4 regions of the Streptomyces sp. NPDC090077 genome follow, and region 2 is predicted to be linked to each of the others. Evidence: riboswitches for the same ligand, from Rfam matches in the RefSeq annotation. Region 2 holds a riboswitch; each other region holds the start of a gene.

Region 1 (5,804 bases), on a different contig from region 2:
CACAGGTCGACGCTGCCGGGCTTCGGCTTGTAGAGCATTGCGCCGAGCTGGCTGTACTGCCAGGCGTTCTGCCCGGGGTCGGCGTGCCAGTACGACCAGTACGCGGAGGCCGGCGGGGTCAGCACGCAGTCGTCCTGCTGCGGGGTCGGGTACTGCTTGCCGCCCTGGTGGCCGCTGTAGCCGATGCGGCAGATGAAGGCGGGACCGTCGTGACCGGTGCCGGTCGTGGCCCAGCCGCCCTGGTTGAGGAGCTCGTAGCCGGTGGTGGGGGTGGTGCCGCAGGAGCGGTAGACGGGGCCGCCCCAGTGGCTGAAGTCCACTGCGAGCACGACCCCCGAAGAGGTGGTGCACCGGCCCATCGGCTGCGGTGCGGCGTCCGCCGGGGCCGCGGTGGCGGCGAGGGCCGCCACCGTCAGCCCCAGCGCGGCAGCGGTCCTGGCCAGGGCGCGTACGAGGTGGTTGCGGCTCATGCTCCCGCTCCCGTCCGGCGGCGGCGCTTCGCGGCGCGGGTGAGGCCCCGGCCGCCGAGGGTCAGGGCCAGCGCGGCAGCGGCCAACGTGCCCACCTGGGCCCCGGTGGAGGCGAGCGGTCCGCCGCCGGACCCGGCGCCGCCCGCGGAGCCGGTGCCGGTGCCGCCACCGTTCTCGCCCGGCGTCACGATGACGGGCGAGCCGTTGCCTCCGGAGGTACCACCGGACGTTCCGCCGGAGATGGTGGGGAGGGGCTGGGGGGTGGTGCCGGTCAGGTCGCGGGTCAGCGTGCCGAAGGAGATGCCGGTCGCGCCGCCGACGGCCTGGGCGGAGGCGCGCAGGTCGGAGCCGGTCTGGCCGCCCTTGGCCACGTTGAAGCCGCCGTCGCCGTTCTGCTGGCTCAGCAGGAACGTGCGGGCCTTGGCGATCTGGGGGCCGTACTTGGGTGCGTCCAGCGAGAGCCCCTGGACGGCGAGGGCCGTGGAGTTGACGGAGTTTCCGGAGGCGCCGGGGAAGCCGCCGTCCTCCTTCTGCTGGGCGGCGAGCCAGGCGATGGCCTTGTCGACCGCAGCCTGGGAGCCGGCGTCGGGGAGCAGGTCCACCGTCATGGCGGCCATGGCCGTCGAGTCCACTTCGGGACCGCTGGGCTCGCCGATCAGGCTCACCCAGGCACCCGAAGGTTCCTGGAGGCTCTTGAGGTAGGCGGCGGGCTCGGCCGCGGCGGCCTGCTCACCGGCGCGGAGCTGGGCCATGACGCCGAGGGACTGCTTGAAGACGGAGGTGGCGTAGGCGTAGTTGCCCTTGGCCGCGCACTGCTGGACGGTGGAGGTCCTGGCCTGGCAGGTGATCTTGGCGAGCGCGGCGATCAGGTCCTGGCCGCCGAAGTTCCGGGGGTCGCGGCCCACGGCTTCGGCGAGTACGGCCGCCTTTCCGATGGAGCCGCCGCTCGCGTACTTGGTGCCGATGAGGGTCCAGTCGTGGATGCCGCGCTTCTGGCCGTCCTTGCCGCCCTTGTCCATGAAGTCGACGATGTTGCGCAGGGCGGCGTTGTCCTCGCCGGTGGCGGCGAGGGCGTACGCGCCGTCGATGGTCAGGCCGTATTCGGCGAAGCCCGTGCCGGGCTCGCTCTCGTAGAACCGGCCCTGGACCAGCCGGGACGGTGCGGTCAGGTACGCGGCGCCCTTCTTCAGGTCGGGACCTTCACCGGCCGGGGGCGTGGTCGGCGGGTTCGTGGGCGTCGGCGGAACGGCCGGCTTGGCGGTCAGGGTGGCGAGATCGCTGCCGGCGCCCGCGATGGCGGACGTGGAGGTGGGGGACAGCCTCGGTTCGGTGTCGTCCTCGGAGAAGCCGAAGCCGCCGGCCGGCAGCTGCCGCTTGGAGAGCCAGGAGACGCCGGCGTCCGCGAACGCCTCGTCGCCGAGGGCGCGCAGTGCCTGCGCGGCCCAGCCGGTGGCGGCCGGGTTGCCGGTGGTCTCGTAGTAGACGGCGGGCCAGGCGCCGGTGGGCAGCTGGGTCCGCTTCAGGTAGCCGCGGGCCTTCTGGAGCACCGCCTCGTGGCCGCCGCCCCGTTCCAGGGCCAGGGTGATCAGGCCGGTGGCGCCGGCCTCGCTCTCGCAGCCGGGGCTCCCGGGCCGGATGAGGATGCTGGTGAACCCGCCGTCCTCGCACTGGAGGGCGGTCAGCCGGGCCACGGAGCCGGGGGGAGGGGTCATACCGGCGTTGACCAGGGCGATGACGGCCATGGCCTGCGCGTCGGCCTGTCCGGTGGTACGGAAGTCGCCCTTGGTGAAGCAGCCTTCGACCCTCGCGCCGTCGCCGATGTCGCGGGGGCAGGCGTACTTCACGAGGTCGCCGAGCAGGTCGTGGCCGCCGAACGCGCGGGGGTCCTTGCCGGTGGCCTCGGCGACCAGCGCGAGGCGGGCGGCGGCGGTGGCGTCCGGGATGCCGTCTTTGCCGGCCGGGTAGGCGTACGCGTCGGTCTGCGCGGGCGTGGCGAGGAAGTCGGCGATCTTCTTCGCCACCGGGCTCTTGCGGTCGGCCGCCGCCAGGGCGAACACGGCCTCCGTGGTGAGGAAGTGGTTCGGGGTCGTGGAGCCCTCGTCGACGACGCGCTCCCCGTCCTTCAGAGTGCCGGTGACCCAGCGGGTGGCGGCCGGTACGTCGATCCGGCCGGCGGGCACCTTGGGCGGGGACGTCGGGACGTTCGGGTCGGGAGTGGTGTAGCCGCGCACGTCGTCGGGGGTGAAGGACGGCTGGCCCTTCGTGCCGCCGCCGATGTCGGTGCCCCCGTAGACCCAGGCCTCGACGTCGCCCGGCCCGGGCTTGCGGGCCATGGCCCCCAACTGGCTGTAGGACCACTTGCGCTGCCCCGGCGAGGCCGTCCAGTACGACCAGTAGGCGGTGGCCTGCGGCGTGAGGACGCAGGCCTCCTTGGCCGGGGTGGGGTACTGCGTACCGGCGCCCTTGCCGATGCGGCAGATGAAGGCGGGGCCGTCGTGGACGGTTCCCGTCATGCTGAACCCGGCGGTCTGCAGCAGCTCGTAGCCGGTGGTGGGCGTGGTGTCGCAGCCCTTCTCCACCTTGCCGCCGAAGGGGCCGAAGTCGACTGCGACGATCGCCCCGCTGGTGGACGTGCACCGCTCGATCGGGTCGGCCGCGGCGGACACCGTACCGCCCACGAAGGCCACGCCCGCGGCGAAGGTCAGCAGCGCCGCCGATACGAGCGACAGCAGCCCCTTGCCCCCCAGGTGTCGCTCTGCTTGCTGTGCGGTCCCCACCACGGCCCCTCGTGTCGGCCGGGCGGACCAGTGCGTGGCAAAGGGGCTTCCACGGCGCCGGTACGGCCATGAGGGAAGCCCGTTCGAACCACGCCGTAGTCCGCGACGGCGTTTCTCGCTGCAAAAATCCGGCTCCAGGCATTCCGACTCGCCCGGACGGAACCGGGCCTACGGTTGCGGGTCAGCGCCGGATTTCGACCGGCTTCCCCTGGAGCTGAGTGCTCATCAGTCGGAGTGGACCACGGGGATAAAGACAGCGTCAAGGTGGTCTGCGTCTCATGTGACACCGCTCCGGCGGCGCTCGCATCGGTCCCCGGCACCGTGGCTGGCGGAGGGTTGATCACTCGGGTAGCGTCCTGGGCTGCCACGTGGGGGAACCCGGTGCGAATCCGGGGCTGACGCGCAGCGGTGTGGGACGGCAGGGGGCCGTCGCCGAGCCCGAATGCCCATCTGGCGAGTCACCTCACAAGCCGTACCACGCGTTCGGACGGCCGCCGCCGAGCTCCGGGCTGCCCGCCCGCACGAGCCACGGCCGGGTCGGCGTCCCCCATTCCAGGAGCAGGCCATGTCCCATACCCGTACCTCCCGCCACCTCGCGCTCGCGGTGCCCGCAGCACTCGGTGCCCTCGCCCTCACGGCCCTGCCGGCCTTCGCCACGTCCTCGCCCGCCCAGATCGCCACGTCCAAGACCAACGGCGTGGCCTATCTCAAGTCCCTCCAGGCCGCCGACGGTTCGTACGCGGGCAGCGGTCTGTCGAACGAGTGGGCGTTCAGCGCGTTCGCGGCCACCGGCACGGCCGTCGTCGACGTCTACCCGGGCGGCGACACGACGAAGAACGCGCGCACCGTCTACCGCAACCTGCTGTCCACGGCGGGCTGGCCGCAGGCCTCCCCGGTGGTCACGGACTACGAGCGCGGCACGCTCAACGCGTACGCGGCCGGCATCGACCCGGCGCGCGTCTCCGCCTCCCGGAACCTCATCGCCCACGTCTACTCCTACTGGCAGACCGCCGAAGCCGGCTACTTCGGCCCGTCCGGGAACTTCAACGGCACCGTCTTCGCCGCTCTTTCGCTGGGCGGTGCCAAGACCCAGGCCGGCGGGGCACGCGTCCCGCAGGCGCTGACCGACTCCATGGTCACCCGCATCCGCGCCAACCAGCACGTGGACGGCGGCTGGACCTTCAACAAGGCCGAGGGCAACCCCACGGTCCTGAACTCCGCGAGCGACGTTGACATGACGGGCGCGGCCATGGCGGCCCTCTGCGTCTCCGGTGTCCCGAACACCGACACCGACGTCGTCCAGGCGAAGAACTTCCTCAAGAGCACCCTGGTCTCCACCAACGGCGCCTTCAGTTCCCTGTACGGAGTCAACACCAGCTCCAACGGCTGGGGCGTGGCGGGCCTCAACGCCTGCGGCTTCAACCCGCAGACCGGCGACTTCCTCACCGGCAGCGGCAAGACCCCGGTCGACTTCCTCATCGCCAACCAGTACAACCCGGCCGGCGGCTTCAAGTACAAGCCCTCCGACACCACGCCCACGGCCTACGCGTCGATCGACGCCCTGCGCGCCGTCGCCGGCGGCGGGTTCACCACGGCTCCGCCCGTCCCGGTCACTCCCGGAGCCCCGCAGTGGGTCGCCCAGTCCACGTTCACCGCCGGTACGGCGACCAAGCTGGCGCTGACCGTCGACGACGGCGCCGGCAACCTCAAGGTCTGCTCGGTGGCGTTCACGCCGACCGGTACGACCACGACGCTCGGCGACGTGCTGGCTGCCGCGACCTCGGCCGCCACCCCCTCCGGCTGCGTCACCGGTGTGACCCCGTCCTCCGGGACCGGCACGATCACGACGGTCAACGGCAAGGCCAACAGCGGCTCGAACACCTGGAAGGTCAGCGTCGACGGATCCTCCTTCGCCGGGGCGCTGCGCGAGAAGGTCGTCAACGTGGGCGACACCATCGCCCTGCGCTGGGGCGCCTGATCACGTCGACGACGGAGCGGGTCGCGGGCCCGGAACCCGCAACCCGCTCCGCCGCACCGTGGGAGGCACGGGCGGCGTGACGAGGGCCTAGAAGGACGTCCAGGTGAAGGACACCTGATCGCCGGCGTTGAGCTTGAACTGGCAGCCTCCGACCGGGGTGGGGGTGCCGTTGACGGCGATGCTCCAGTAGGCGGAGCCGCCGCCGCTGACGTTCTTGATCGTGTCGACGGAGAAGTCGTCGAAGGACGCGTACCACGTGCCGTCCCAGGCGAAGTAGTTCAGGCGCGCCGCGTCGTCGAGCGCGGCCGTCGGGGTGGGGACCTTGGACGGGTTGGCGCCGCCGTTGGTGCCGTCGCACTTGTGGGTGCCGCCGGTGCTGGTCGTGACGTCGTGGCCCTTCGTCTTTATCTTGCCCTTGAACAGCAGCCCGTTGGGGCCCTGAACGGTGAGGCCGACCTTGACGGCCGCGTTCGTGTTCGGCTTGGGGGCGGCCTCGGCCACGGCCGGAGCGGTGGCGAGCGCGAGGCCGAGGGCGGCGGTGGTGATCACTGAACGGCGGGCGAGGAGCCGGCGCATGGT
Region 2 (5,804 bases):
GTGGCCTCGGGGAAACCTTCCGCCAGGTCCATCGGCATGAAGGCGGGCAGCCGGTCGAGGTAGGCCCTGGCCCCGGCCCGGTCCCGGGAGCGCTTGAACGTCTCCAGGAAGTGGTCGTCGAAGAAGAACACCCACACGTACCAGTCGGTGACCAGGGACAGCGCGTCGCCGTCGCAGTCGGGGTGCGTGTACGAGCACAGCAGCGCGTAGTCGTGCGCGTCGAGGTCCGACTCCTCCCAGACCCCGGACCCCTCCAGCATCCCGAAGGCCCGCGCCCACTCCTTGCTGTGGGCCCGCGCCTCCTCCAGGCGGGGGTTGAGGCGCGCCGGGTACGGCACGTAGAACTCCGGCAGTCGGAACGGCTGCGTCACTGCGGGGCCGGCCTTTCGTCGAAGGGCGCGGGGGCAGGCGTTTCCGGCCCCCCGCACGAGATCAGCACCGCCCCGCCCCCGGCGTCGCCCGGACGGGGAGAGTTCACCGGTTCAGGTGACGGCCGCGACGCCGACGGCCCGGCCCCCGCACCCCTCCGACGAGGGGTGCGGGGGCCGGGCCGTCCGGTGTGCCGGGGGAGGGCCGGTTACTCGGCCTCGCCCTCCAGGTTGCCCTCCGTGTCCAGGTAGACCTGGCGCAGGGATTCGAGGACCTGCGGGTCCGGCTTCTCCCACATGCCGCGGGACTCCGCCTCCAGGAGGCGTTCCGCGATGCCGTGGAGGGCCCAGGGGTTGGCCTCCTCCAGGAAGGCGCGGTTCGTCGGGTCGAGGACGTACGTCTCGGTGAGCTTGTCGTACATCCAGTCCGCGACGACTCCGGTGGTGGCGTCGTAGCCGAAGAGGTAGTCGACCGTCGCGGCGAGCTCGAAGGCGCCCTTGTAGCCGTGGCGGCGCATCGCCTCGATCCACTTGGGGTTGACCACGCGGGCGCGGAAGACGCGGGAGGTCTCCTCGACCAGGGTGCGGGTCTTGACCGTCTCCGGGCGGGTGGAGTCGCCGATGTACGCCTCGGGGGCGGTGCCGCGCAGGGCGCGGACGGTGGCCACCATGCCGCCGTGGTACTGGAAGTAGTCGTCGGAGTCGGCGATGTCGTGCTCGCGCGTGTCCGTGTTCTTCGCGGCGACGGTGATGCGCTTGTACGCCGTCTCCATCTCGGTGCGGGCCGGTCGGCCCTCCAGACCGCGGCCGTACGCGTAGCCGCCCCAGACCGTGTAGACCTCCGCGAGGTCGGCGTCCGTGCGCCAGTCGCGGGAGTCGATCAGCTGGAGGATGCCCGCGCCGTACGTGCCCGGGCGCGAGCCGAAGATGCGGGTGGTGGCCTTGCGCTCGTCGCCGTGCGCGGCCAGGTCCGCCTGGGCGTGGGCCCGGACGAAGTTCGACTCCGCCGGCTCGTCCAGGGAGGCCGCCAGCCGGACCGCGTCGTCCAGGAGGCCGATGACGTGCGGGAACGCGTCGCGGAAGAAGCCCGAGATGCGCAGGGTCACGTCGATGCGGGGTCGGCCGAGCTCGGACAGCGGGATCGCCTCGACGCCCGTGACGCGGCGCGAGGCCTCGTCCCAGACCGGGCGGACGCCCAGCAGGGCGAGGGCCTCCGCGACGTCGTCGCCGGCCGTGCGCATCGCGCTCGTGCCCCACAGGGACAGGCCCACGGAGGCCGGCCACTCGTCGTCGTGGTCGGCGCGGTAGCGGGCGAGGAGCGAGTCCGCGAGGGCCTGGCCCGTCTCCCAGGCCAGCCGGGAGGGCACGGCCTTCGGGTCGACCGAGTAGAAGTTGCGGCCCGTCGGGAGGACGTTGACCAGGCCGCGCAGCGGGGAGCCCGACGGGCCGGCCGGGACGAAGCCGCCGTCCAGGGCCCGGACCACGTGGGCGATCTCGTCCGTGGTGCCGGCCAGGCGCGGGACCACCTCGTGCGCCGCGAAGGACAGGATGTCGGAGACCGCCTGCGGGTGGCCCGCCGAGACCGCGGCGACCGCCGCCGGGTCCCACTCCGCGTCCTCCATCGCCTGGACCAGCGACCGGGCCGTCTCCTCGACGGTGTCCGCCGCCGTGCGCGTCGCCGCCGACTCGTCGAGGCCGAGGGCCTCGCGCAGGCCGGGCAGGGCGGAGGTGCCGCCCCAGATCTGGCGGGCGCGCAGGATGGACAGGACCAGGTTGACCCGGCCCTCACCGGTCGGGGCGCCGCCGAGGACGTGCAGGCCGTCGCGGATCTGGGCGTCCTTGACCTCGCACAGCCAGCCGTCGACGTGCAGCAGGAAGTCGTCGAAGCCGTCGTCGTCCGGGCGCTCTTCGAGACCCAGGTCGTGGTCCAGCTTCGCCGCCTGGATCAGCGTCCAGATCTGGGCGCGGATCGCCGGCAGCTTCGACGGGTCCATGGAGCTGATCTGGGCGTACTCGTCCAGGTGCTGCTCCAGGCGCGCGATGTCGCCGTACGACTCCGCGCGGGCCATCGGCGGCACCAGGTGGTCGACCAGGGTGGCGTGCACGCGCCGCTTGGCCTGCGTGCCCTCGCCCGGGTCGTTCACCAGGAAGGGGTAGACGAGGGGGAGGTCGCCGAGTGCGGCGTCGGGCGCGCAGGACGCGGAGAGGCCCGCGTTCTTGCCCGGCAGCCACTCCAGGTTGCCGTGCTTGCCGAGGTGGATCATCGCGTCGGCGCCGAAACCGCCGTCCTCGGCCGCCGCCTGGATCCAGCGGTACGCCGCCAGGTAGTGGTGCGAGGGCGGCAGATCCGGGTCGTGGTAGATCGCGATCGGGTTCTCGCCGAAGCCGCGCGGCGGCTGGATCAGGATGAGCAGGTTCCCGCGGCGCAGGGCCGCGAGGACGATGTCGCCCTCCGGGTTCGAGGAGCGGTCCACGAACATGTTGCCGGGGGCCTCGCCCCAGTGCTCCTCGACGCTCTCGCGCAGGTCGGCGGGCAGCTCGGCGAACCAGCGCCGGTAGTCGGCGGCCGGGATGCGGACCGGGTTGCGGGCCAGCTGCTCCTCGGTCAGCCAGTCCTGGTCGTGGCCGCCGGCCTCGATCAGGGCGCGGATCAGCTCGTCGCCGTCGCCGGAGACCAGACCGGGGATCTCCGTCACGGGGCCGAAGTCGTAGCCGTGCGCGATGAGCGTGCGCAGCAGCTCGACGGCGCTGGCCGGGGTGTCCAGGCCGACCGCGTTGCCGATGCGGGAGTGCTTGGTCGGGTACGCGGAGAGGACCAGGGCGATCTTCTTGTCGGCGCGCTCGATGTGCCGCAGCCGGGCGTGGCGCACCGCGATGCCGGCGACGCGGGCGGCGCGCTCGGTGTCGGCCACGTACGCGGGCAGGCCGTCCTCATCGATCTCCTTGAAGGAGAACGGGACGGTGATCAGGCGGCCGTCGAACTCGGGGACGGCGACCTGGGTGGCGGCGTCGAGCGGGGACAGGCCCTCGTCGTTCTCCTCCCAGGTGCCGCGCGAACCCGTCAGGCACAGGGCCTGGAGGATCGGCACGCCCAGCCCGGCCAGCGCGCCCGCGTCCCAGGACTCGTCGTCCCCGCCCGCGGAGGCGGTGGCGGGACGGGTGCCGCCGGCGGCGAGCACCGTGGTGACGATCGCGTCGGCGGTGGCCAGGGCCTCCAGCAGCTCCGGCTCGGGGGAGCGCAGGGAGGAGACGTAGAGGGGGAGCGGCTGCCCGCCCTTGGCCTCGACGGCGTTGCAGAGGGCATGCACGAAGGCGGTGTTGCCGCTCATCTGGTGCGCGCGGTAGTAGAGCACCGCGACCCGGGGGCCGGAGCCCTGCGCGGGGGTGCGCTCCAGGTGGCCCCAGGTGGGGGAGGCGGCGGCGGGCTCGAAGCCGTGGCCGGTGAGCAGGACGGTGTCCGAGAGGAAGCGGGCCAGCTGCTCCAGGTTGGCCGGGCCGCCGTGCGCGAGGTAGCGGTGCGCCTCGGCGGCGATGCCGATCGGGACCGTGGAGGCCTCCATCAGCTGCGCGTCGGGAGCCTGTTCGCCGGTCAGCACGACCACGGGGCGGGTCTGCCCGGCGGCGAGGAGCACGTCGAGGCCCTCCTGCCAGGCGCGGAGACCGCCGAGGAGGCGTACGACGACCAGTCCGACACCGTCGAGCAGGCCGGGCAGGTCGTCGAGGGGGAGGCGGGAGGGGTTCGCGAACCGGTACGGCACGGGGCCGCCGGCGACGTTCGCGGCGCGGGCGCTGAGCAGATCGGTGTCGGACGTCGACAGCAGCAGGATCATGCGGCGGCAGGCCTTCCTCGGGGTTTCCGCGCCCCGGGCAGTGAGGACGGCGGGAGTTCCTGACTCACCCGGCCGATCGCTCCGCGGGGTTCACAGTGGCGGGACCGCGCCGGAATCGCACCGGGCTTCCTCCCATGTCGCCGTCCTCGGCGATGACGGGCCGAGCGGCCCGTCGGAAGGTCATCTTAGGCGGCCTTTTCCCTGGCCGGGAGTGGGGGTGGGGTGCCTTGCCCGGGCCCGGGGGGTGGGCCGGGGGCGCCGGGGGCGGGTGGGGGCGGTGGGGTGCCGGTGCCGGTGCCGGTGCCGGCGGGTGCGGGTGCGGGGTGGGGGTCGCTGCGCGGGCTGCTCCCCGCCCCGCCCTTCGCCCGTTCCCCGGGGCTGCGCCCCGGACCCGCCTTGGGGCTGCGCCCCGGACCCGCCCCGCGGTTGTGCGCTGGGCCTGTGCCGGACCCGCCCCTGGGCTGCGCCGCCCCAGGCCTGAGCCGGGCCTGCGGCCCGGACACGCCTTGGGGCTGCGCCCCGGACGCGCCCCGCGGTTGTGCGCTGGGCCCGCCCCGGGGTTTGCCCCGGGCCTGCCCCGGGCCCGCCCCGGGTTGTGTCCCAGCCTGAGCCGGGCCTGAGCCGGGCCTGCGGCCCGGGCCCGGCTTGGGGCTGTGCCCCTCGGTGCTGTGGCCTGGAGTCGGGGGCCGGTGTTGGGGCTGGGGGTGTGGTGGGGTGGAGGTGCTGGTCGGGGTGGCGACGGACACAGGTCGGGGGTGGGGAATCGTGGGTATGCTCGCGGCCATGCCGCCCCAGCCACCTTCCGCCGCATCGCGGGACGAACCCGTCATACGCGACCGCGGCGACGCCTGCCCCGGCGCGCTGCGGCTGCACGCCGCCGATGACGGGTACCTGGCGCGCGTCCGGATCCCCGGCGGGCTGCTCACCGCTGCGCAGGCCGCCGTGCTCGGCGACGCCGCGGACCGGTTCGGGGACGGGCACCTGGAACTCACCTCGCGCGGCAACGTCCAGCTGCGCGGTCTCGCCGACGGCTGCGGCGCCGGGCTCGCGGAGCTGCTCGACGGTGCCGGGCTGCTGCCCGCGCCCGGCCACGAGCGGGTCCGCAACATCGTGGCCACCCCGCTGGGCGGGCCCCGCCTCGCGGACCGGGTCCGGGAGCTGGACCGGCTGCTCTGCGCGAGCACCCGGGCGACGGGCCTGTCCGGGCGGTTCCTCTTCGCCCTCGACGACGGCCGCGGGGACGTCGCCGCCCTCGACCCCGACGTGACCGTGTTCGGCGACGGCGACGGCCACCGGGCCGTGGTGCGGCTCGGAGCCGCCGTCGATGCCGTCGAGGTGGCCGCCGGCGACGCGGCCCGGGCGGCGCTGCTGGCCGCCGAGTACTTCCTCGACGCCGCCGACGCCGCCGGGACCCGGCCCTGGCGGGTCGCCGAGCTGCCCGCCGGACAGGCCCTGGACGGCGGGGAGTTCGCCCGCCGGCTGGCCGCCGCCGGCATCGGCGCCGTCCGCCTGCCCGAGGCGGCGCGGCCGTACGCGCCGCCGCCCCGGCCCGGGGTGCACGGCGACGCCCTGTGCGTCCTGCCCCCGCTCGGCCGTCCGGACTCCG
Region 3 (5,804 bases), on a different contig from region 2:
CGGAAGGGCTGCGGGAAGACCCTGCGCGCGACGAGAGGCAGCCGCCGATGGCCACCATCACCGAACAGAGACTCCTGCCGCTCCGGCTGGAAGCCGCCCCCCTGTCCGTCCCCCTCACCGGCCGGTTCGTCTACCGCACGGACCGCCCGTACGAGGTGGCCGTCGACTTCCGCGGCGCCGGGACGCACCTGGCCCGCTGGGTCTTCTCCCGGGAGCTGCTGCTCGACGGGCAGAGCAGCGCCACCGGCGAGGGCGACATCCAGGTGTGGCCGCGCTGGAGCGGCTCGGAGCCGCGCGTCCTGCTCGGCTTCAGCAACGGCGAGCAGAGCTGCGTGGTCTCCGCCCGCGCCAAGGACGTGCGCGAGCTGTGCCGGCGGATGACGGAGCTGGTGCCGGTCGGGCAGGAGCGGCGCCACTACGACCTGGACGCACAGCTGAGCGCGCTGCTGGCTTTCTGAGGCGGCGCGCGCAACCGTACGCCCCCCGGCGGTGTCCTATGAGATGACAGGCAGTCCCCGTCTCACGGAACCGGGGAGACATCATGCGTCACCCGCACCGCCGCCGGCTCGTGGCCATCGCCACGGGTGCCCTGCTCACCGCCGGGCTCGCGCTCTCCGCGTCACCGGCTTCCGCCGCCACCACGACCACCCGCACCCAGACGCCCCTCGTCGTCAACGCCCGCTGGGGCGGGCACTGCACGTACGACCGGCTCGTGATCGACCTCCAGGGCTACGTGCCCCCGGTCACCGTCACGCCCGTGTCCGAGCTCGTCTACGACGGATCGGGCCAGCCGGTACCGCTGGCCGGGAAGTACTTCCTGGAGATCCGCCTGCACCCGGCCGCCGGTCACAACGACGCCGGGCAGAACGTCTACCAGGGCCCCAGGCTCCAGAAGATCTACCTCAGCAAGCTCAAGGGCATGGCCATGACCGGCGACTACGAGGGGTACGTGACCTTCGGCGCCGCCTTCGACACCAAGCCGACCTGGAAGACCTCCGTCCTGCACGCGCCCGAGCGGCTCGTGCTGGACTTCCCGCACCCCAACACCTGCTGACCCGCGTACCGCCCGGAGCCCGCCGGCCCGCTGCTAGCGGTGTTCCGGGTTGGGGAAGTCGAAGCGGCAGCCGGCGTCCCACAGGGAGCGCTGGTTGCCGTGGGCCGGCATGCCGCCGGAGCGCTTGAGGAGCGCTGCCAGGTGCATCAGGTTCCAGGACATGAAGGTGGTGTTCCGGTTGGTGAAGTCGTTCTCCGGACCGCCCGAGCCCGGGTCCAGGTAGGAGGGGCCGGGGCCGGCCTCCCCGATCCAGCCGGCGTCGGCCTGGGGCGGGATGGCGTAGCCGAGGTGCTGGAGGCTGTAGAGGACGTTCATGGCGCAGTGCTTGACGCCGTCCTCGTTCCCCGTGATCAGTGCTCCGCCGACGCGCCCGTAGTAGGCGTACTGGCCGTGCTCGTTCAGCAGCGACGAGCAGGCGTAGAGCCGCTCGATGACCTGCTTCATGACGGAGCTGTTGTCGCCGAGCCAGATCGGGCCGCACAGCACCAGGATGTCGGCGTCCATGATCCGGCTGTACAGGACCGGCCACTGGTCGCTGTCCCAGCCGTGTTCGGTCATGTCCGGCCAGACGCCGGTGGCGATGTCGTGGTCGACGGCACGGATCAGCGAGGTGCGGGCGCCGGCCGACTCCATCACGGCCCGGCTCCGCGCGATCAGGCCCTCGGTGTTGCTGGTCTCGGGGGAGCGTTTGAGGGTGCAGTTCACGTAGACGGCGGAGAGGTCCTCGTAGCGGGGGCTGTCGTCGTCGGCCATGTCCTCCACCGTGCCGGGCGCCCGGCGGACCGGCCAGCGGGCGGGGCCCGTCCGGGTGCGCGGCGGGGCGGCGGCCGGGTGGCCGGATCGGTCCGGGTTGTGACGGTCCGTACGGACGACTAGGGTCGTCTGGCCTTGGTGTTCGGGAAACCGGTGGGAAACCGGTGCGGCCCTCGCCACTGTGATCGGGAAGTCCGGCTCCACTCCCTCGCGGGAAGCCACTGGGCCCGCGTGGGAGACCGCACGGGCCCGGGAAGGCGGAGCCAGGGCATCAGTACCCGTGAGCCAGGAGACCGGCCGGGGCGCGTCGTCCATCCACGAGGTGCTGGAGAGGTCTCCCGAACCATGCATATAGCCGAGGGGTTCCTGCCCCCTTTGCACGCGGTCGCCTGGGGCGCCGCGTCCGCCCCCTTCGTCGTCCACGGGGTCCGCGCGCTGACCCGCGAGGTGAAGTCGAACCCGGAGAGCACCCTGCTGCTCGGAGCGTCCGGTGCGTTCACTTTCGTCCTGTCCGCCCTGAAGATCCCTTCCGTGACGGGCAGTTGCTCCCACCCGACGGGGACGGGGCTCGGGGCCATCCTCTTCCGGCCGCCGATCATGGCGGTGCTCGGCACGATCACCCTGCTGTTCCAGGCCCTGCTGCTGGCCCACGGCGGGCTCACCACGCTCGGCGCCAACGTCTTCTCGATGGCCATCGCCGGCCCCTGGGCGGGCTACGGGGTCTACCGGCTGCTGCGCAAGTCCGGCGCGCCCCTGATGGTGACCGTCTTCTTCGGCGCGTTCTTCGCCGACCTGGTCACCTACTGCGTCACCTCGGTCCAGCTGGCGCTGGCCTTCCCCGACCCGGCGAGCGGCTTCCTGGGCTCCCTGGAGAAGTTCGCGGGCATCTTCGCCCTCACCCAGATCCCGCTCGCGATCAGCGAGGGCCTGCTGACGGTGCTCGTGATGCGGCTGCTGATGCAGTCCAGCAAGTCGGACCTGGTCCGGCTCGGGGTCGCGAAGCTGACCGGCGGCAAGGGCGCGAAGCAGGAGGCGGCGGTCTGATGACCAGGAACGCGAAGATCAACACCCTGCTGCTGCTCGTGGTGGCGGCACTGGCCGTGCTCCCCCTCGCGCTGGGGCTCGGCGACGGCAAGGAGGAGCCGTTCGCCGGCGCCGACGCGCAGGCGGAGAGCGCCATCACCGAGCTGAAGCCGGACTACGAGCCCTGGTTCTCCCCGCTGTACGAACCCCCCTCGGGCGAGGTCGAGTCCGCACTGTTCGCCCTCCAGGCGGCGCTCGGGGCGGGCGTGCTCGCCTACTACTTCGGCGTCCGCAAGGGCCGCCGCCAGGGCGCGGCGCAGGCCCTCGCACAGTCCGGGGCCGGGGCCGAGCAGACCCCGGAGCCGTAGGCGGTGCTGCCGATCGACGTGGCGGCCCACTCCAGCCGCTGGCGGGGGCGCCACCCGCTGGAGAAGGCCCTGCTGGGCCTCGGGCTCACCGTCACCGCGGTGTGCCTGCCGCCCTGGCCCGGCGGGCCGCTGGTGGCGGCCGCGACCCTGGCCGTGCTGCTCGGCCCGGCCGGGGTGGCCCCGCGGCAGCTGTGGCGGGCCTTCCGGATCCCGCTGGGCTTCTGCGTGACCGGGGCGCTGCCGCTGCTGGTGTCGGTGGGCGGCCCGGACGGCTTCCTCGCCCCGGCCCCGGACGGGCCCCGGCACGCGGCCGAACTGCTGCTGCGCACCTCGGCGGCCTCGCTCGGAGTGCTGCTGTTCGCCTTCACCACCCCGGTCTCCGACGTGCTGCCCCGGCTGGTGCGGGCCGGGGTGCCGGCCCCCGTCGTGGACGTGGCCCTGGTGATGTACCGGATCGGCTTCCTGCTGCTGGACTCGGTGGCGCAGGTCCGGCGCGCCCAGGCGGCCCGGCTCGGGCAGACCGGCCGGGCGGCGGTGTGGCGCTCGCTGGCCGGGCTCGCCGCGACCTCGTTCGTCCGGGCCTTCGACCGCGCGGCCCGGCTCCAGGAGGGGCTGGCGGGGCGCGGTTACGACGGCGCGCTGCGGGTGCTCGTGCCCGAGGCGACGCTGTCCCGGCGGTTCCTCGCGGGGTCCGCCGCCCTGCTGGCCGCCCTGGTCGCGGGGACACTCGTACTGAAGGAGCTGTGGCTGTGACCCCGTTGGTGGAGCTGGTCGGCGCGGGGTACGCGTACGAGGACGGCCCGGCCGTGCTGTCCGGGGTGGACTTCGGCATCGCCGAGGGCCGCGCGCTGGTGCTGCTGGGCCGCAACGGCAGCGGCAAGACCACCCTGATGCGGTTGCTGAGCGGTGGCCTGCGGCCCGGTTCGGGCTCGCTGCGGCTGGGCGGCGCGGAGGTGGCGTACGACCGCAAGGGGCTGGTCCGGCTGCGCACCTCGGTGCAGCTGGTGGTGCAGGACCCGGACGACCAGCTGTTCGCGGCCTCCGTGGAGCAGGACGTTTCCTTCGGCCCGATGAACCTGGGGCTGCCGGCGGCGGAGGTCCGCGAGCGGGTGGACGCCGCGCTGGCCGCGCTGGACATCACGGCGCTGCGGGACCGCCCGACGCACCTGCTGTCGTACGGGCAGCGCAAGCGCGCGGCGATCGCGGGCGCGGTGGCGATGGCCCCCCGGGTGCTGATCCTGGACGAGCCCACGGCCGGGCTCGACCCGGACGGGCAGGAACGCCTCCTGGACGTCCTCGCGGGACTGCGCGCGGCCGGCACCACGGTGGTCATGGCCACCCACGACGTGGACCTCGCGGTGCGCTGGGCCGACGACGCGGCCGTGCTGACCCCGTCGGGGATCCGCACGGGCCCCGCCGGGGAGCTGCTGGCGGATCCGGAGCTGCTCGCGTCGGCGGGGCTGCGGTCGGCCTGGGCGCCGGTGGTGGGCGCGTTCCTGCGGGCCCGGGGGGTGCTGGCGGACGGGGCGCCGGGGCCGCGTACGCCCGAGGAGCTCGCGGCGCTGGGCTGAAATCGCCCGCACCTAGGATGGCGGCATGTCGCTGCCGCACGCCATCCTCACCGCCCTGCTGGAGAAGCCCTCGTCGGGGCTGGAGCTGACCCGGCGGTTCGACAGGTCGATCGGCTACTTCTGGTCCTCGACGCACCAGCAGATCTACCGGGAGCTGGGGCGGCTGGAGGAGGCGGGGCTGATCCGGGCGCTGCCCAGCGAGGTGCCCGTGCGCGGGCAGAAGAAGGAGTACGAGGTGCTGCCCGGCGGCCGCGCGGAACTGGCGCGGTGGGTGGACGAGAGCCAGGACCCGAAGCCGGTGCGGGACGCCCTGCTGCTGCGGATCCGGGCGGCGGCGGTGGTCGGGCCGCAGCGGCTGGGGCCGGAGCTGCGGCGCCATCTGGAGCTGCACCGGGCGCAGTTGGCCACGTACGAGGCCATCGAGGCGAAGGACTTCCCGCCGGGCCGGGACGCGGCCGCCGACCGGCTGCGCCGGCTCGTGCTGCACGGCGGCATCGCCCTGGAGGGGTTCTGGCTGAGCTGGCTGGAGGAGGCCCTGGCCGAGGTGGAGGCCCTGGCCGCGGCGGAGCCGCCGGAGGGCGGGGCCTGACGCGCCCCCGCCCCGGCGGGCGGGGCGGGGGCGGACGTGCTTACTTGTTCAGGGAGGCCCAGAACTCGTCGAAGCTCATCAGCTTGTCGCCGTCGCTGTCCTTGGCGGCGATCACGGAGTCCGCGACCGCGGCGGTGACGTAGTGGTCACCCATCGCCTTCATGGCCGCGCTGTACTCGTCGGCCGTGACGAAGCCGTCACCGTTCACGTCGAACTGGTCGAACGTCGCCCGTGCGCTCTCGATGTCAGCCACTGGGTCCACCCCTTCTCGGTGCTTGTTGACCGGCTCAGGGTAGCGGCCCCGGGCCCGGGGGGCTTCCGCGGGTCCCGTTCGGGCGGCAGATAGATATTCAATTACCCGCCCGTAAGCCGCGGGAACAGCACGCCCGACAGGCGGAATCAAGAATTCCAGCGAACAAGTCCGCCTACCGCTTGTCACGCTCCGG
Region 4 (5,804 bases), on a different contig from region 2:
CGCGGCGACCGTTACAAGTTCGTTGCCCGTCTCCAGCGACCTGCCACCTGATCACCGGTTGACTCCCCGTCCGACCTGGGTGGACGCTCGTACCGCTATGCGGACGGGGGCTTACATCCAGCGGTAACCCCCCGTAGATTCCCTGCGCTTAAGCAGATGATCAACGAGGGGACGAGGATCATGGCGGAACCGGAAGCAACAGGTACGGACGGGGCTCCGACCACGGGGGGAACGGCGGGCCCCGGCTCGCCCCCTCCGCCGGGACGGACCTCCCCGCAGTCGATCGCCGTCTGGGTGGGCGTGGCGCTCGTCGGAGCCCTCGGCTGGGGCGTGCTCGCCCTGTCCCGGGGTGAGGAGATCTCGGCCGCCTGGCTGCTCGCGGCCGCCCTGGGCTCGTACGCCATCGGCTACCGCTTCTACTCCCGGTTCATCGCCACCCGCGTCCTGCGACTCGACAAGACTCGGGCCACCCCCGCCGAACGCCTCGACAACGGTGTCGACTTCCACCCCACCGACCGGCGCGTGCTCTTCGGCCACCACTTCGCCGCCGTCGCCGGCGCCGGCCCCCTGGTCGGCCCGGTGCTGGCCGCGCAGATGGGCTACCTGCCGGGCACCATCTGGATCGTCGCGGGCGTCATCTTCGCCGGCGCCGTCCAGGACATGGTGACCCTGTTCTTCTCCACCCGGCGCGACGGCCGCTCGCTCGGCCAGATGGCCCGGGACGAGATCGGCCCCGTCGGCGGCGCCGCCGCCCTCGTCGCCGTGTTCGTCATCATGGTCATCCTGCTGGCGGTGCTCGCGCTGGTCATCGTCAACGCGCTGGCGCACTCCCCCTGGGGCGTCTTCTCCATCGGCATGACCATCCCGATCGCCCTCTTCATGGGCGTCTACCTGCGCGTGCTGCGGCCGGGCCGGGTCACCGAGGTCTCCGTCATAGGCGTCGCGCTGCTGCTGCTCGCCATCGTCGCCGGCGGCTGGGTCGCCGACTCCTCCTGGGCGAGCACGTTCACCCTGGAGAAGGAGACGCTGGTCATCTGGATGGTGGTCTACGGCTTCATCGCCTCGGTGCTGCCGGTGTGGCTGCTGCTCGCTCCCCGCGACTACCTGTCCACCTTCATGAAGGTCGGCACCATCGCCCTGATGGCGGTCGGCGTCGTCCTCGCGATGCCGACGCTGAAGATGCCCTCGGTCACCGACTTCGCCGCGGGCGGCGACGGCCCCGTCTTCGCCGGGTCGATGTTCCCGTTCGTCTTCATCACCATCGCCTGCGGCGCCCTGTCCGGCTTCCACTCGCTGGTCGCCTCGGGCACCACCCCGAAGATGATCCAGAAGGAGACCCAGGTCCGGGTCATCGGCTACGGCGCCATGCTCACCGAGTCCTTCGTCGCCGTCATGGCGGTGATAGCGGCGAGCATCATCGAGCCCGGCCTCTTCTTCGCGGTGAACTCCCCCGGCGGCGTCATCGGCGCCACCGTCCAGACCGCCTCGAAGGCGGTCACCGACTTCGGCTTCGCGATCAGCCCGGAGGCCCTCGCGCAGGCCGCGAAGGACGTCGAGGAGGCCAGCCTGCTGTCCCGCACGGGTGGCGCGCCGACCTTCGCACTCGGGATGTCGGAGATCTTCTCGTCGGTCATCGGCGGCGCCGGGATGAAGGCCTTCTGGTACCACTTCGCCATCATGTTCGAGGCCCTGTTCATCCTGACCACCGTCGACGCCGGCACCCGCGTCGGCCGGTTCATGCTCCAGGACACGCTCGGCAACGTGCACAAGTCCTTCAAGGACGTCAGCTGGAAGCCGGGCGTGTGGCTCGCGAGCGCCGTGGTCGTCGGCGGCTGGGGCTACTTCCTGTGGGTCGGCGTCAAGGACCCGCTGGGCGGCATCAACCAGCTCTTCCCGCTGTTCGGCATCGCGAACCAGCTGCTCGCGGCCGTCGCCCTGGCCGTCTGCACCACGCTGCTCGTCAAGTCCGGGCGGCTCAAGTGGGCCTGGGTCACGGGCGTCCCGCTGGCCTGGGACGTGGCCGTCACCCTCACCGCGAGCTACCAGAAGATCTTCTCGGACGACGTGAAGGTCGGCTTCTTCGCGCAGCGCGAGAAGTACCAGACCGGCATCGACGCCGGGAAGGTGCTGCCGCCCGCCAAGAACATGGACGACATGCACACCGTGGTCACCAACGCCACGGTCGACGGGGTGCTGTCGGCGCTGTTCGCGGTGCTGATCGTCATCGTGCTGGTGGACGCGGCCCGGGTCTGCCTCAAGGCCGTCCGCAACCCGGAGTCGGTCAGCCTCTCCGAGGTGCCGTGGACCGAGTCGAAGATCATCGCCCCGGCCGGGCTGATCGCCACCGCCGAGGAGAAGGCCGAGCTCGCGGCCGCCGGCCTCGACGGGGACGGCGGCAAGGCCAAGGAACCGGTCGCGTGAGCGGGGTGCGCGGGGCGCTGGCGAAGGCCCGGTTCTACGTCCGGGAGTTCTCCGGCGAGGCCGCGTACGACCGCTACGTCGCGCACGCCCGCGCCCACGACCCGGACGCCGAGGTCCTGACCCGGCGCGCCTTCGAGCGGGCCCGCACGGACGCCCGCGAGGCGGACCCCCGCGAGGGCTTCCGCTGCTGCTGAGGCCGTCCTACGCGGACGAAGGGCCCCGCCGTCACAGATCGAGACGGCGGGGCCCTTCGGCTTGGCCGGGGGCGCCCGTGCGGGCGATCTCCTCGAAGTCCTCGGTCGGCACGTGGGAACGGTGGCCGGTCATCACGGTCACGCCTCGCTCGCCTTCCAACGACGGTTGCTGATCCGACGACAGCGCCGACCACCGACACCCGTCCGGCACACTCGGCGGCATGGACATCGAGATCAGAACGGCGAGGGAAGACGAGTACGGGCGGCTCGGGGAAATCACCGGGACGGCCTACAGCGGGGACGGGCTGCTGGACCTGAACGAGGACGACGCCTACCTGAACGTCCTGCGCGACGTCGCCGGGCGGGCCGGGGACGGGGAGGTGCTCGTCGCCGTGGAGGACGGCCGGGTGCTCGGCGGAGTGACGTTCGCCGCACCCGGGAGCCGGCTCGCGGACGTGGCCGGGCCGCAGGAGGCCGAGTTCCGGATGCTGGCGGTCGCCTCCGAGGCGCGCGGCAAGGGCGTCGGCGAGGCCCTCGTACGGGCCTGTGCCGAACGGGCCCGGGCCCTGGGGGTCGGGGCCCTCGTGCTGTCCACCCAGCCGGCCATGCTGGGCGCCCAGCGGATCTACGCGCGTCTGGGCTTCGTACGCACTCCGGAGCGCGACTGGTCGCCCATCCCGGCCCTGAAACTGCTCACCTACCGCCTGGAGCTGTAGCCACGCCGACACAACATGTGGTGGGTCGCGCGCGGGCGGCCCCCCACATGTATGCTCATCCTCGCTGTCGCCGCAGGGGAATCCGGTGCGAATCCGGAACTGTCCCGCAACGGTATGAAAAGTCCGAGGACCTGCCGACAGTGCGCCCGGGTCGACCGAACCGGGTGCCGACCACGTCCGGGCCTCGCGGTTGGGCCGGTGGACGCCATGCGGTGTGTCGCGATCCGTCGCGCCCGCGTGCGCCTCCCCGCGCCCCGACCCGCCGACGACCGGGCCGAGCGAGGGAGAGCTCCCGCCGTGACCATCGCGCCTTCTGCACCGCGCGCCGAGTCCGTTTCTGGCGACACCACCGAAGGCCCGGGGGCCGCGCTGCTGCGTACTCTCACCGAGCTGACCGCCGACCTCCCCGACACCGACCCCGGCCGGATCGCCGCCGCCGCCCTGCGCGGCCGCAGCGCCTCCGCCGACGAGGCCGAGCTGCGCGGGCTGGCCACCGAGGCCGCGGCGGGCCTGATCTCCGAGGACCCCGCCTACTCCCGGCTCGCCGCCCGCCTGCTGACGCTGGCCGTGGCCGACGAGGCCGCCGGCCAGGGCTCGACCTCCTTCGCCGAGTCCGTCGCCGTCGGCCACCGCGAGGGCCTGATCGCCGACCGCACCGCCGAGTTCGTCGCCGCCCACGCCGCCCGCCTGAACGCCCTGGTCGAGCACACGCTCGCCGAGGGCGCGGACGACCGCTTCGGCTTCTTCGGCCTGCGCACCCTGCACAGCCGCTACCTGCTGCGCCACCCCATCACCCGCCAGGTGATCGAGACCCCGCAGTACTTCATGCTGCGCGTGGCCTGCGGCCTCGCCGAGGACGAGAGCGTCCAGGCCGTCGAGGAAGTCGCCTCGCTGTACCGCCTGATGAGCCGGCTCGACTACCTGCCGTCCTCCCCCACGCTCTTCAACTCCGGCACCCGCCACCCGCAGATGTCCTCCTGCTACCTGCTGGACTCCCCGCTGGACGAGCTGGACTCGATCTACGACCGCTACCACCAGGTCGCGCGCCTGTCCAAGCACGCCGGCGGCATCGGCCTCTCGTACTCCCGCATCCGCGCCCGCGGTTCGCTGATCCGCGGCACCAACGGCCACTCCAACGGCATCGTGCCGTTCCTGAAGACCCTCGACGCCTCCGTCGCCGCCGTGAACCAGGGCGGCCGCCGCAAGGGCGCCGCCGCCGTCTACCTGGAGACCTGGCACGCGGACATCGAGGAGTTCCTGGAGCTCCGCGACAACACCGGCGAGGACCAGCGCCGTACGCACAACCTCAACCTCGCCCACTGGATCCCGGACGAGTTCATGCGCCGCGTGAACGCCGACGCCGACTGGTCGCTGTTCTCCCCGGCCGACGTCCCCGAGCTGGTGGACCTGTACGGCGACGAGTTCGACGCCGCCTACACCAAGGCCGAGGCGGCGGGCCTGGCCAAGAAGACCATGCCGGCCCGGGACCTCTACGGCCGCATGATGCGCACCCTCGCGCAGACCGGCCAGGGCTGGATGACCTTCAAGGACGCCTCCAACCGGACCGCGAACCAGACCGCGCTGCCCGGCACCGTCGTCCACTCCTCCAACCTCTGCACCGAGATCATCGAGGTCACCAACGACGGCGAGACGGCCGTCTGCAACCTCGGCTCGGTCAACCTCGGCGCGTTCGTCGCCGACGGCGACATGGACTGGGCGCGCCTGGACGAGACCGTCCGCACGGCCGTGACCTTCCTCGACCGCGTCGTGGACATCAACTTCTACCCGACCGAGCAGGCCGGCCGCTCCAACGCCAAGTGGCGTCCGGTGGGCCTGGGCGCGATGGGCCTCCAGGACGTCTTCTTCAAGCTGCGCCTGCCCTTCGACTCGGCCGAGGCGAAGGCCCTGTCCACGAAGATCTCCGAGCGGATCATGCTGGCCGCGTACGAGGCCTCCTGCGACCTCGCCGAGCGCTCCGGCCCGCTCCCGGCCTGGGCCGAGACCCGCACCGCCCAGGGCGTCCTGCACCCGGACCACTACGAGACCGAGCGCCACTGGCCCGAGCGCTGGGAGGCCCTGCGCGCCCGCGTCGCGCAGACCGGCATGCGCAACTCGCTGCTCCTCGCCATCGCCCCGACGGCGACGATCGCCTCGATCGCGGGCGTGTACGAGTGCATCGAGCCGCAGGTCTCGAACCTCTTCAAGCGCGAGACCCTCAGCGGCGAGTTCCTCCAGGTCAACGGCTACCTGGTGGAGGACCTCAAGCAGCTCGGCGTGTGGGACGCGCAGACCCGCGAGGCGCTGCGCGACTCCTCCGGCTCCGTCCAGGGCTTCGGCTGGATCCCGGCCGAGATCCGCGAGCTGTACCGCACGGCGTGGGAGATCCCGCAGCGCGGCCTGATCGACATGGCGGCGGCGCGCACGCCGTACCTGGACCAGAGCCAGTCGCTGAACCTGTTCCTGGAGACGCCCA

The links. Region 2 has a riboswitch for cobalamin ahead of cobN (cobaltochelatase subunit CobN). Riboswitches for the same ligand answer to the same signal wherever they lie in the genome.
Region 1: it holds a riboswitch for cobalamin, as region 2 does, so the genes downstream of both, ACIPW5_RS02875 (hypothetical protein) here and cobN (cobaltochelatase subunit CobN) in region 2, are expected to answer to the same signal.
Region 3: it holds a riboswitch for cobalamin, as region 2 does, so the genes downstream of both, ACIPW5_RS29300 (energy-coupling factor ABC transporter permease) here and cobN (cobaltochelatase subunit CobN) in region 2, are expected to answer to the same signal.
Region 4: it holds a riboswitch for cobalamin, as region 2 does, so the genes downstream of both, ACIPW5_RS15450 (ribonucleoside-diphosphate reductase subunit alpha) here and cobN (cobaltochelatase subunit CobN) in region 2, are expected to answer to the same signal.

The regions. Positions count from the first base shown of each region.
Region 1 is NZ_JBIVEG010000001.1:655,582-661,385, reverse strand. It holds gene ACIPW5_RS02885 (hypothetical protein) at 1-470, opposite strand, end outside; gene ACIPW5_RS02880 (prenyltransferase/squalene oxidase repeat-containing protein) at 467-3,247, opposite strand; cobalamin riboswitch at 3,385-3,455, opposite strand; cobalamin riboswitch at 3,577-3,716, shown strand; gene ACIPW5_RS02875 (hypothetical protein) at 3,813-5,225, shown strand; gene ACIPW5_RS02870 (DUF4430 domain-containing protein) at 5,313-5,801, opposite strand.
Region 2 is NZ_JBIVEG010000046.1:30,548-36,351, forward strand. It holds gene ACIPW5_RS37720 (germacradienol/geosmin synthase) at 1-371, opposite strand, end outside; gene cobN (cobaltochelatase subunit CobN) at 578-4,198, opposite strand; cobalamin riboswitch at 4,231-4,388, opposite strand; gene ACIPW5_RS37730 (cobalamin biosynthesis protein CobG) at 4,970-5,804, shown strand, end outside.
Region 3 is NZ_JBIVEG010000022.1:97,657-103,460, reverse strand. It holds gene ACIPW5_RS29315 (SsgA family sporulation/cell division regulator) at 48-458, shown strand; gene ACIPW5_RS29310 (hypothetical protein) at 542-1,054, shown strand; gene ACIPW5_RS29305 (flavodoxin family protein) at 1,088-1,807, opposite strand; cobalamin riboswitch at 1,927-2,124, shown strand; gene ACIPW5_RS29300 (energy-coupling factor ABC transporter permease) at 2,153-2,851, shown strand; gene ACIPW5_RS29295 (energy-coupling factor ABC transporter substrate-binding protein) at 2,851-3,198, shown strand; gene cbiQ (cobalt ECF transporter T component CbiQ) at 3,202-3,951, shown strand; gene ACIPW5_RS29285 (energy-coupling factor ABC transporter ATP-binding protein) at 3,942-4,769, shown strand; gene ACIPW5_RS29280 (PadR family transcriptional regulator) at 4,795-5,358, shown strand; gene ACIPW5_RS29275 (EF-hand domain-containing protein) at 5,399-5,611, opposite strand.
Region 4 is NZ_JBIVEG010000007.1:289,143-294,946, reverse strand. It holds gene ACIPW5_RS15470 (GntR family transcriptional regulator) at 1-51, shown strand, start outside; gene ACIPW5_RS15465 (carbon starvation CstA family protein) at 181-2,421, shown strand; gene ACIPW5_RS15460 (YbdD/YjiX family protein) at 2,418-2,615, shown strand; gene ACIPW5_RS15455 (GNAT family N-acetyltransferase) at 2,837-3,331, shown strand; cobalamin riboswitch at 3,348-3,485, shown strand; gene ACIPW5_RS15450 (ribonucleoside-diphosphate reductase subunit alpha) at 3,629-5,804, shown strand, end outside.